Regions from separate parts of the Variovorax sp. 10N420 genome, predicted to be linked through region 1. Evidence: riboswitches for the same ligand, from Rfam matches in the RefSeq annotation. Region 1 holds a riboswitch; the other holds the start of a gene.
The links. A riboswitch is a leader RNA that binds a small molecule or an ion and turns the genes downstream of it on or off. The one in region 1 is predicted to bind glycine.
Positions count from the first base shown of each region.

Region 1 (5,483 bases):
CCTGGACGCACCGATGAACACCGCAAACATCAATCCGAACGACGCGGCGGAAACGCGGACACGATGCGACTGCTGAGAGGCAGCGAGCCAGCATGCCACAGGCCATACGCACGCCGATAGAGCCGTGTGACCGCTGAAGCCGGTGAAGTTGATCAAGGCGATGCCGATGCCCCAGCCCAGGAACGCGATTTTCGACACGGCGATCACGCAGCACCCGAGCCCGAACAAAAGTACCCAGCGCCACGCCGATGGGCGCGTCGCTTCGCGAATGCCGAGCCACACCGCGATCCACAGCGCGACCGGCAGCAGAAAGCCACTGTCACCGAACCAGGTCACAGCGACCCAAAACCATTGGGGAAAAGGCAAGGACATCAGTCGAAATTCATGCGCTAAGAAGCCCGCTCACGCGCCGCTGCAGGATGTCGGGCTGCACCTCGGCATGGCGCAGCGCGTCGCCGACATTGAGGCCCACCCGACTGAACAGGCCTCGCCGGAAGGGTCGCACCATCGCGACGTTTTCTCCGTCTCGCACTTCGACCCGGCTGAAGTACGAGCCCCACAAATTCGTCAGAGCCATGGGAACCACCGGAACGTCGATGCCTTCGGCGCGCGCGGCCTCGAGGATTTTCATCACGCCGCCCTTGAACGGCTGGAGCTGCCCGTCGCGAGTGATCGCGCCTTCGGGAAAGATGGCGAGGAGGTCGCCCTCCCGCAGCACCTGCACGGCCTGCGCGAAAGCGTCTTCGTAGGCGGCGGGATCTTCCTTCTGCGGCGCAATCGGAATGGCCTTGGCCAGCCTGAACAGCCAGCCCAGCACGGGTACGCGGAATATGCGGTGATCCATGATGAAGCGAATGGGACGCGGGCTCGCCGCCATGAGCAGCACCGCATCGATAAAGCTTACGTGATTGCAAACGAGGACCGCCGCTCCATCGCCCGGAATATGTTCGTCCCCTTTCACGTCGAACCGGTAGACGAAGCGGGACAGCACCCAGGCGACGAAGCGCAGCAGGTATTCGGGCATGAGCATGAAGATGTAGAACGCGACCACCGCATTGGCAATTCCCGTGAAGAGAAAGATCTGTGGAATCGTAAAACCAGACTTCAAAAGCGCGCCCGCAATGATTGAACTGGCAATCATGAACAGCGCGTTGAGAATATTGTTGGCCGCGATGATGCGCGCCCGGTGCGTGGGCTGGCTGCGCAACTGGATCAGCGCATACATCGGCACGCTGTAGAGCCCGGCAAACAGCGACAGCAGACCGAGGTCGGCCATCACGCGCCAGTGGGCCTTCTCCCGAATAAAGCCGCCCAATCCCAGTTCTCCAAGCGCGGGCAGCGCGCGCGACGCGAAGTACAGGTCGATTGCGAATACGCTCATCCCGATCGCACCCAACGGCACCAGGCCGATCTCGACCTGGCGCCGGCTCAGCGTCTCGCATAGCAGCGATCCGATGCCGATGCCGACCGAGAAAACCACCAGCAGCAGCGAGGCCACCTGCTCGTCTCCGTGGAGCACCTCCTTGGCAAAGCTCGGAAACTGGCTAAGGAAGATCGCGCCGAAGAACCACATCCACGAGATGCCAAGCAGCGAGCGGAAAACAACGATGTTCCCATGGGCCAGCTTGAGATTGCGCCACGTCTCGCTCACCGGGTTCCAGTTGATCCGAAGCTCCGGATCGGTGGCGGGCGCTTGCGGGATCGCCTGCGCAACGCCTCGCCCCGCCAGCGCGAGCAGCACGCATGCCAGTGCCACCGACGTGTGGCCGATATGCGGCACCGCGATCAGAAGACCCCCGGCGACCTGCCCCAGCAGGATGGCAACGAAAGTGCCCATCTCGACCATGCCATTGCCGCCAGTGAGCTCGCGCGCGTCCAGCACCTGCGGGAGATAGGCAAACTTCACGGGCCCGAACAAGGTGGAATGCAGTCCCATCAGGAAGACGCAACCGAGCAGCACAGCCGCATCGGCCCGCATGAAGCCCCACGCGGCGATCAGCATGATCGCGATCTCGAGGTTTTTGACGAAGCGGATCATCTTCGTCTTGTCGAACTTGTCGGTGAGTTGCCCGGAAGTCGCCGAGAAGAGCAGGAAAGGCAGGATGAACAGCGCTCCGATCGCGAGCCCCGCCATGGCGGGGGGCATCCAGCTGAGCTGTAGCTGGTAGGTCACCATGACCGTGAAAGCAAACTTGAAGAGGTTGTCGTTGGCCGCTCCAGCGAATTGCGTCCAGAAGAATGGCGCAAAGCGCCGCTGACCCAGAAGCGCGAACTGGTTGGCATGCGCATGCGGATCAGGCGTGGGGGACGATGATGCGTTGGCGGTTGTGGTCATTCGCAAAGCCTGGTTGGCAAGTTCCTCAAGCCGTTACGGCAGCGGCGCCCGGATTGTGCCGCAGCGTCTGACGGCCCATCGCCTGCAATGCGTGCAACACCGGGAGCGCCGCCAATGCAGCCATGAAGTGCTTGAGGCCGTGGCCCGAGATCAATTGCCGGGTGGCCTCGTAAATGGACGCGTCCGACAGCTCGAACAGCTTGGCCAAGACATAGAAGAAGACCACCCACCCCAGCTTCAGATCGATGGCGCCAGGCGATGATCTTGCGAGCGAGAGGACCAAAATCAGTGCCATTCCACCAAACTGCACCAGCGTCCAGGGCAAGGCATTGCCCGCCCTGTATTGGACGGCCGCCGCCACCAGGGCGCCGCTCATCGTGAGCCAGGCGGCGGGCCATCCGGCGCGCTCGCTCACCCGCTCGCAAACCGCAAGGCCGACGAGACCCGACAACGCGATGGCCATCCCTGCTCGGTCCGCCGCGAGCCGCGTCGCATCAGGCTGCACGTGATAGAAGGCGGACGCCGCCGCGGTGAAGATCAGCCCCGCGAAGAACATCCACGCACAATCCAGCGCGTTCACAGGAAGGCGAGTGGCCGCCTGGGGCAGCGGCGCGGCGTCGAGGGCGTCTTCGTGCGCCCGATCGAGCCAATGGAGCCAACGCAAGCCCCAGATGCCAATCAGGGCCAATGGCAGATTGCTCAGGACATCCAAGGACGACAGCGGCATGACGGACTCCGGTGAAAAGTTCGATCGGCGCAATCTAGGTTGCCGGCCCCTTCGGAGGCATCGAGAATCGATACGGAGCACTTTTTCACCACCGGCGGTATCGCCCGGCAGTACCGGTTCCGATATCAACATCAACACTCGCCCTTCTGTCGCCACCCATGAGCACCACCGTCGATCTGGTCGTCGCCCTCAAGAACGAACTCAAAAGCGCCCACATGACGTATGCGGACCTCGCCAGGTCGCTGGACATGGCGGAATCAAGCGTGAAGCGGATGCTCGCCAAGGGCGATATGCCGCTCACGCGAGTCGATGCGATTTGCCGGGCTCTCAAGATCGACTTCGCGGAACTCGCCCGCCGTGTCGCGGACGCTCAACCCTTGCTGAAGGAATTGACGCTCGAACAGGAAAAGGCCGTAGTGAAGGACAAGAAGCTGCTGCTGCTCGCCATCTGCGTGCTGAGCCAGTGGACCCTCGAGCAGATCGTCGCGGCCTACCGCATCAGCGAAGCCGAATGCATCGGCTATCTCGCGCAACTCGACCGCATCGGAATCATCGAACTGCGGCCCCTGAATCGCTATCGCCTGAAACTCGCCAAGACCTTCCGCTGGCGTCCCCACGGTCCGGTGATGGATTTCTTTCGCGAGAACGTTGTGCTCGACTACTACCGGGGCGGCTTCGACGGCCCCGCCGAAGGCTTGCTGCTGGTGCATGGGTCCATCAGCAAGTCGCTTGCGCCTGCTTTTCTGGACCGTCTGCAGCGTGTGGCCCAGGACTTTGCCCAACAGCATCAGACCGACCAGAAGCTGCCGCCCAAGGAACGCGAGGGCTACACATTGCTTTTGGGGATGCGCAATTGGGAGTTCGAACTGTTCACCCGCCTTCGAAGAGCGTGAACAAAGGATGAACACACAGAAACCGGTTTCTTGGATAAGATGCGCCCCGCAGAAAAGTGGACCCTTTCGTCCCACCGTCGGCGCAAACTCCCATGAACGCTCAGGTGAACCGCAAGCGCGGTTCGGTGACTGCCCCACATTGATCAATCGCCGACTGGAGAGACACCACGCCATGTGGTGCACCGAAGGAGCAAGTCCGCTGCATGCCGCATCGGATGAATCTCTCAGGTAAAGGAGACAGGGGGAGCGGCAGTCTGAACACGGGTCTTCGGCGCTGACACAGTAAGCACCAACGCCCGCCGTTCATGCCATCCCAAAAGGATTCGGACATGCGCGTGGTTGTGCTCGGCGCTGGTTTGCTCGGCGTTACGACGGCCTATTACCTTCAGCAGCTCGGTCACGAGGTGATCGTCGTCGACCGCCACGCGACCCCCGCCGCCAAAGCCCGGGGCAGGGCCGAGCCCGGCGAGCCCGCCATCGCCTTGCACGGCGGCGGTGCGGCTTCGGCCGGTGCCCGGCGAAGCAAAGGCAATGGGCCCCGGCTCTGGGGGAAAGTGCGTCGCCGCCTCTCCGAACTGCTCGACCGCGCCATCGGTGCGCCGCCTCAACGCGATCCGCTCGATCAACTGGTGCGCCTGGCAGCCTACAGCCGCAACACCGCACGGGCGCTTCATGACGAGGCTGGCATGCCTCAGCGGCCGCGCTCGAACGGGCTGATGAAGTTCTTTACCGACGCCGAAGCTTTTCGAGCGCGCGTGGCGCGGGCACCCCATTGGTCCGAACTCGGCTGCGAGGAGCGCCTGCTCTCGCCCGAGGAAGCGATGGCCTTCGAGCCCGCACTGCATGCCGTTGGCGCCGCGCTCGCCGGAGCAACGTTCTCGCCCGAAGACCCGGCACGCGATCCAGCCCAGTTCGCAGCCAGCATCGTCTTCCTGTGCCGCGCGGCCGGCGTGCGATTCATGATGAAGCACACGGTCGTTTCGCTGAAAATCCGCGATGGCCGGATCAGTCACGTGGACCTGCTCGATGCGCAAGGACAACCGGTAGCCCTGCGCGCGCAATCCTATGTGCTCGCCTTGGGCGCATCGAGCGTCCCGCATGCTGAAGAGCTCGGTATCGCCATGCCGCTGAACTTCGTGCGTGAGTACATCGCGACGGTGCCGGTCAAGGACGCGGCGCGTGCACCGCACATCGCACTGCACGATCGCCAGGGCAAGCTGCGCATCAGACGGCTCGAAAGCGCAAACGGTGTGTATCTCCGGGTCTCCTCCACGGTGCGTGTACGCGATGACGAAGAGAGCGAGCCCGATTCGGACCGCTTCCGAGCAATGCTGGGCCGCATCGACATTCTGTTTCCCGGAATGGCGAAAACCGATGAGGCATCGCTCGACACGGCGATGCACGCGGTAAGCAGAAACCGCCTGCCGATGATCGGCAAGACGCGAGTACCCAATCTTTTCCTCAATACGGCCCCCGGTACACCCACCTGGGCCCACGCCTGCGGCGCGAGCAAATCGGTCGCCCGTAT
Region 1 is NZ_JBFTIJ010000003.1:469,303-474,785, forward strand. Features, by position in the region: gene AC1DEK_RS10300 (phosphatase PAP2 family protein) at 1-372, opposite strand, end outside; gene AC1DEK_RS10305 (MFS transporter) at 383-2,335, opposite strand; gene AC1DEK_RS10310 (hypothetical protein) at 2,361-3,062, opposite strand; gene AC1DEK_RS10315 (helix-turn-helix domain-containing protein) at 3,221-3,955, shown strand; glycine riboswitch at 4,100-4,206, shown strand; gene AC1DEK_RS10320 (FAD-dependent oxidoreductase) at 4,285-5,483, shown strand, end outside.

Region 2 (5,483 bases), on a different contig from region 1:
ACCGGGGCAGGCAGGCGCATCGGCCGCGCGCGCCGGATGGCGGGCGGCACGATGCCGTCGATCAGTTCGGCCCGCGTGGCCGATCCGATGGCCGACAGCATTCGCGTCTCGTCGGCCGGTTCGATTCCGATATGGCGCGCGATGAATTCCTCGGCATTCTCGAGCTCGCTGAGCGGAGGAAAAAGGGGCAGGACGGGTGTCGACATGGGGTAGCTTGAGAAGGTTCTGGTTTCGGCAAGTTGTCAGGGACACCGCAGAACTGGCTTTGCCAGGCTGCTGGTGTCGCTCCCTTGCAGGGGGTGGGCGAGAGCGACACGCAGTGCGCGAAGCCTGGGGGTGCGCATTATTCCGCCGAGAATTTCTCGTACGCGGTGTCGTCGAGCAGGGCTTCGAGCTGTGTCACGTCGCTGACGCGCACCTTGAAGAACCAGCCAGCGTCCATCGGAGCGCTGTTGGCAAGCGACGGGTCGGCGCGCAGCGCTTCGTTGACTTCGGTGATCTCGCCGGAGACCGGCATGAAAACGTCCGCGGCAGCCTTGACCGACTCGACCACGCCCGCCACTTCGCCTTGCGCGAAGGACTTGCCGACCTCGGGCAGGTCGACGAAAACGACGTCGCCCAGCGCGTCCTGCGCGTGAACCGTGATGCCAACCGTGACAAGCGCCGCGTCGGCTTCCTGGCGAACCCACTCGTGATCCTTGGTGTACCTGGTGGTCATGAACTGAAGCTCCTTGAGATGAGAAAGTGGGCTGGAAAAAGCAAAGAAAAAAGGCAAAAAAGAGCGCCGCGTGCGGATCGGCCTCAGCCGCGGAAATAGCGCGCGGGAATGAAAGGCATCGTGCTCACTTCCATCAGGACCGGCTTGCCACGGACGATCGCCTGCATGCGCGTGCCGGGCTCTGAATAGGCCAGAGCGACGTACGCCATGGCGATCGGCCGGTCGACGGTGGGGCCGAGCAATCCGCTGGTCACCTGTCCGATCGCAACGCCTTCGAAGGATTCGAGCAGTGTGCCGTCGCGCACTGGCACTCGATCGATCGCGACCAGGCCGACGCGCTTGCGCTTGAGGGTGTGATGGTCGAGGTGGCCCGCCGTCCCGTCCGCAGCCGTGAGCTGTGCCAGCACCTTGGCCGCACCCGGAAATCCGCCTTCGCGGGCTCCGCCGGTGCGCCGGACCTTCTGCATGGCCCACACCAGCGAGGCTTCGACCGGCGTGGTCGTCTCGTCGATGTCGTTGCCATAGAGGCAGAGTCCGGCTTCCAGCCGCAGGGAGTTGCGCGCTCCCAGGCCGATGGGCTTGACCTCGGGTTGGGCGAGCAGCAGCCGGGCCAGGCGCTCGGCGTTCGCAGCGGCAACGGAGATTTCGAAACCGTCCTCGCCGGTATAGCCGCTGCGAGTGACGAAAGTCGGGATGCCGCCGATTTGCGCTGCGCCGCCGGTCATGAAGACAAACCGTTCGATACCCGGTGAAAGCCACGCCAGTGTTGCGGCAGCCTGCGGTCCTTGAAGGGCGAGCAGCGCGTGGTCCGGCATCGGCGAAACCTGGCAGCGGTGTCCGATTTTGACGGTGATATGCGCGATGTCCGCCTGCTTGCAGGCGCCGTTGACGATCACGAACAGCGAGTTGTGGCCCTCGTTGAAGAACATCAGGTCGTCGAGGATGCCGCCGTCTTCATTCAGCAGCAGCCCGTAGCGCTGCTTTCCAGGTGCGAGACCGATGACGTCGACTGGCATCAGGGTCTCGAACGCGGCCGCGGCCTCGGGGCCTGAAAGCCGCAACTGGCCCATGTGGGAAATGTCGAACAAACCCGCGGCATCGCGCGTGTGCTTGTGTTCGGCCATGAGGCCGGCCGGATACTGCACGGGCATCGAGTAGCCCGCGAAGGGCACCATGCGTGCGCCGAGTTCGACGTGCAGGTCATGAAGCGGAGTCTTCAGAAGGTCGGTCGATGCGGAGGCCAAGGCTCTCTCCAAAAGGGGCAGTCCAGATCCATGACCGAAGCCATGGGCCACCCCTGCTGTCCGCTTTACCTGAGAGATTCACCCCACGATCGGGGCTTGCTCCTTCGGTGGGCGAGGCCGTCGTGCGACGGGTCGCCTCTCTCCAGCAAGGAAACGCCCTGATGCGGGGCGCTTCGCCAGTCCTTTTGCCTGAGCGTTCGGGCCCGTGTTTTGGTGGGACCTGCGCCTTCGGCGGCCCCGGCGCAGCGGGGCTCTCTCCTGACTGCGCCAGTGTAAGGGATCGAAAGCTCGTTCAACGGCGATTTCAGTGCGATCGCCCAGCCGGGCAAGGCTTGTTCCGCCGCGCCTTCAGCCTCTGCGGCGCATCAAGTATTCGATCGATTCGAACAATGCCTCGCTGAGCAATGCCAGCACTGCGGCCGGCACTGCGCCAGCCAGCAGCAGTTCGCGATCGTTGAGCGCCAGCCCCGTCACGATGCGCTCGCCGAAACCTCCGGCGCCAATGAAGGCCGCGATCGTGGCGGTGCCGATGGCGATGGTCGTCGCCGTCCGCACGCCCGCAAGGATCGTGGGCAGTGCGAGCGGCAATTGCACCACTTGCAGCGTCTGCCCGGCGGTCATTCCCAAGGCGGTGCCGGCCTCGCGCAGCCCTGCCGAAACCTCGGCCAAGCCCGTGACTGTGTTTCGCATGATCGGCAACAGCGAATAAAGCGTGAGCGCGATCAGCGCCGGAACGAGGCCGATCGCGCCCACTGCGGAGATCAATATCGCCAGCAGCGCAAGCGAAGGAATCGTCTGCAGCAGCCCCGTGAGCCCGAGCACGAGCGCACGCGTTCGAAGGTGTGGAAACACGAGGATGCCCAATGGCACCGCGATCAGGATGCCCAGCCCCACCGAAACCGCGACCAGCAGCAGGTGCTGGCGCGTGAGCCGGCCGAGGTCCGGGCCGAAGAGCTTGGCGAGGAAACCGCGCGCCGCGGCATCCTTCGGGCGCGCGGCGCCGGCTGCCTGGGTCGTGTTGGCGTTGGCCGGCTGGGCGACGATCTTGCTTTGCGCGAGGAAGTCGCGCGCAATGACATCGAAGCCCACGCCCTGCAATTCGGCACGCGCATTCATCTCGATCATCGCGTGCTCGTCCACCCGGCCTTCCAGCTTCTGCATCGCCGCCCACGCCTGCGGCCAGCGCGTTGGCACGTCGAGGCGGTAGAGCACCACGGCGTCGTAGCGCGGAAAGTAATGGCGGTCGTCTTCGAGCACGCGCAGGCCGAGATGATCGATCTTGGCGTCGGTCGTGTAGATGTCGGTCACGTCGATCTGCTTCGCGGCGATCGCGTCGTAGGCCAGTCCGTGGTCGAGCCCGGTCGGCGTCTGCGTGAAGCCATAGCGAGCGGCCAGCCCTTGCCAGCCGTCGGCGCGTCCGAGGAATTCGTTCGACAGGCCGAGTTTCAGCTCAGGGTGGGCAGCGAGGTCGCCGAGCGTTCGCACGCCCAGCCGCTCGGCATCGGCCGCGCGCATGGCGAGCGCATAGCCGTCGTTGAAGCCGAATGGAATCGCAATGCCAAGTCCCAATGGACGAAGCGCCGCGTTCATGTCCTCCAGCGTCATGGGCTGGGCGCTCTTGAGGATTTCGAGGGCAATGGTGCCGGTGTATTCGGCATAGAGATCGATGCCGCCGGAGGTCAACGCTTCGTAGACGATGGCCGTATTGCCGAGTCCTTGCCGCACGACGGGCGCGGGTGTGGTGTGCGCTGCCGCCGTCTGCGCGAGCACCTGCGCGAGGATGTACGACTCGGTGAATCGCTTCGATCCGATGCGGAGTTCGCCGGCCCCTCCTTGCGCTTGCGACGGAAAGGCCGCGCCGAGGAGACCCAGGCAAGCCAAGGCGGTGAGCCAGATTCGGCGCAGAGAACGCATCGAGGCAGTGTATCGGCGACGCGGCCCCGATGAGGCCATTCGATGGACTGGTTCGTCTCCTACAGGCGATCGTGCGCCGTGCCGATGCTGCAGCGCAGCGGCTGAAAGCAGAATGAATGCGTGCGCATCAACTACGTCCGACGCGGTGAAGGCAAGCCCTTGTTGCTCATCCACGGCCTGGGAGGCACCTGGCGTTCGTGGAGGACCATCCTGACGCCGCTGGCTGCAGAGCGCAGCGTGGTGGCCATCGACCTTCCGGGGTTCGGCAAGAGCCCTGAACTGGACGGCGAAGTCTCCATTGGCACTCTGTGCGATGCGGTCGCTTTGTTTCTCAAGGAACACGATCTGATCGGAATCGATGCCGCCGGCAGTTCAGTGGGCGGGCAACTCATTCTGGAACTGGCGCGGCGCGGCGGCGTGGTCGGGGCGGTCGTGTCGCTTGGTCCGCTCGGCTTCTGGGAAGGCTGGGAGCGCCATGCGTATCGAGCATCCGTGTGCCTTTCCTGGCGGATGGCGCGTGCACTGCAATTCGCCATGCCGGCGATCACGGCCAACGAATGGTCGCGCGTGCTGCTGCTGGGGCACGTCTCGGCGCGCGCCGCCGGTCTTTCGCCTTCGCTGGTCCTGGATGAAATGCGCAACTTCGCATCGGCAGCTTCCTTCAACCTGGTCCTGAAGAACCTCATACAAGGGTCGCCGCAGGAAGGCGCTTTGGTCGGCAGTCTCGAAAAGCAACTCGTGATCGGTTGGGGGCGCTTCGACCGGCTCTGCTTCCCGATCCAGGCCGCTCGCGCGCAGCAACTCTTTCCGGACGCTCGCGTCCACTGGTTTGACCGGTGCGGACACTATCCCCACTGGGACGCGCCGGACGAAACCGCAAAGCTGATACTGGCGACCACGGCCGACTGAACGGCGCACCCGGGGAACACGATGGCAAAAGAAAAGAAAGAGAAGAGAGACAAGAAAGAGAAGAACGAAAGCAAGGATGGAAACGACAACGACGCGCATCCCCTACCGGACGTGCATGGCGCACGCGAACTCCCTTCGGTGGTGGTCGAGGGCTACAGCCTGCAGTTGCGCGACAAGGACGGTTTTGTCGGTGATGCGGCCAGCCAGACAGCCTTCAGGGAGCTGCTCGAGCGCTGGCGCCGCCGCAGCCGACGCAAGGGGACTGACCCGCTGGGAAGGCGTCATTCCAGGGACCTGAGCAAGCGGGTCCTCGACAAGGCCATCGGCGAAGAGGCCTCACGGGCCGCCGATGTCGTGCATGCCGTCATCGAGGAATTCGCGGAAGACCTGGCTTGGGTGATCGACCGCTTCATGCGTCACCCGTCATGGAAAGGCGTCGAGCGGGTCGTGATTGGCGGCGGGTTTCCGGAAAGCGATGTCGGCGAACGCGCGATCCTGCAGGCCGCGGCCATCCTCCAGGAAATGGGGCAGTCGGTGCAATTGGGCCGCATCTCGCATGAGACCGACGATGGCGGCCTTCTCGGCTGGGTGCACCTGGTTCCGCCGCCGCTGCTGAAGGGCCGCGACGCCATTCTTGCGCTCGACATCGGCGGCACCAATGTGCGCTGCGGCGTCGTCAAGACGCGGATCAGGCGCTC
Region 2 is NZ_JBFTIJ010000007.1:156,485-161,967, reverse strand. Features, by position in the region: gene gcvP (aminomethyl-transferring glycine dehydrogenase) at 1-206, opposite strand, end outside; gene gcvH (glycine cleavage system protein GcvH) at 344-718, opposite strand; gene gcvT (glycine cleavage system aminomethyltransferase GcvT) at 802-1,962, opposite strand; glycine riboswitch at 2,009-2,118, opposite strand; glycine riboswitch at 2,134-2,233, opposite strand; gene AC1DEK_RS19495 (glycine betaine ABC transporter substrate-binding protein) at 2,311-3,876, opposite strand; gene AC1DEK_RS19490 (alpha/beta fold hydrolase) at 3,997-4,785, shown strand; gene AC1DEK_RS19485 (ROK family protein) at 4,807-5,483, shown strand, end outside.
Region 2: another riboswitch for glycine. It lies ahead of gcvT (glycine cleavage system aminomethyltransferase GcvT); the one in region 1 lies ahead of AC1DEK_RS10320 (FAD-dependent oxidoreductase).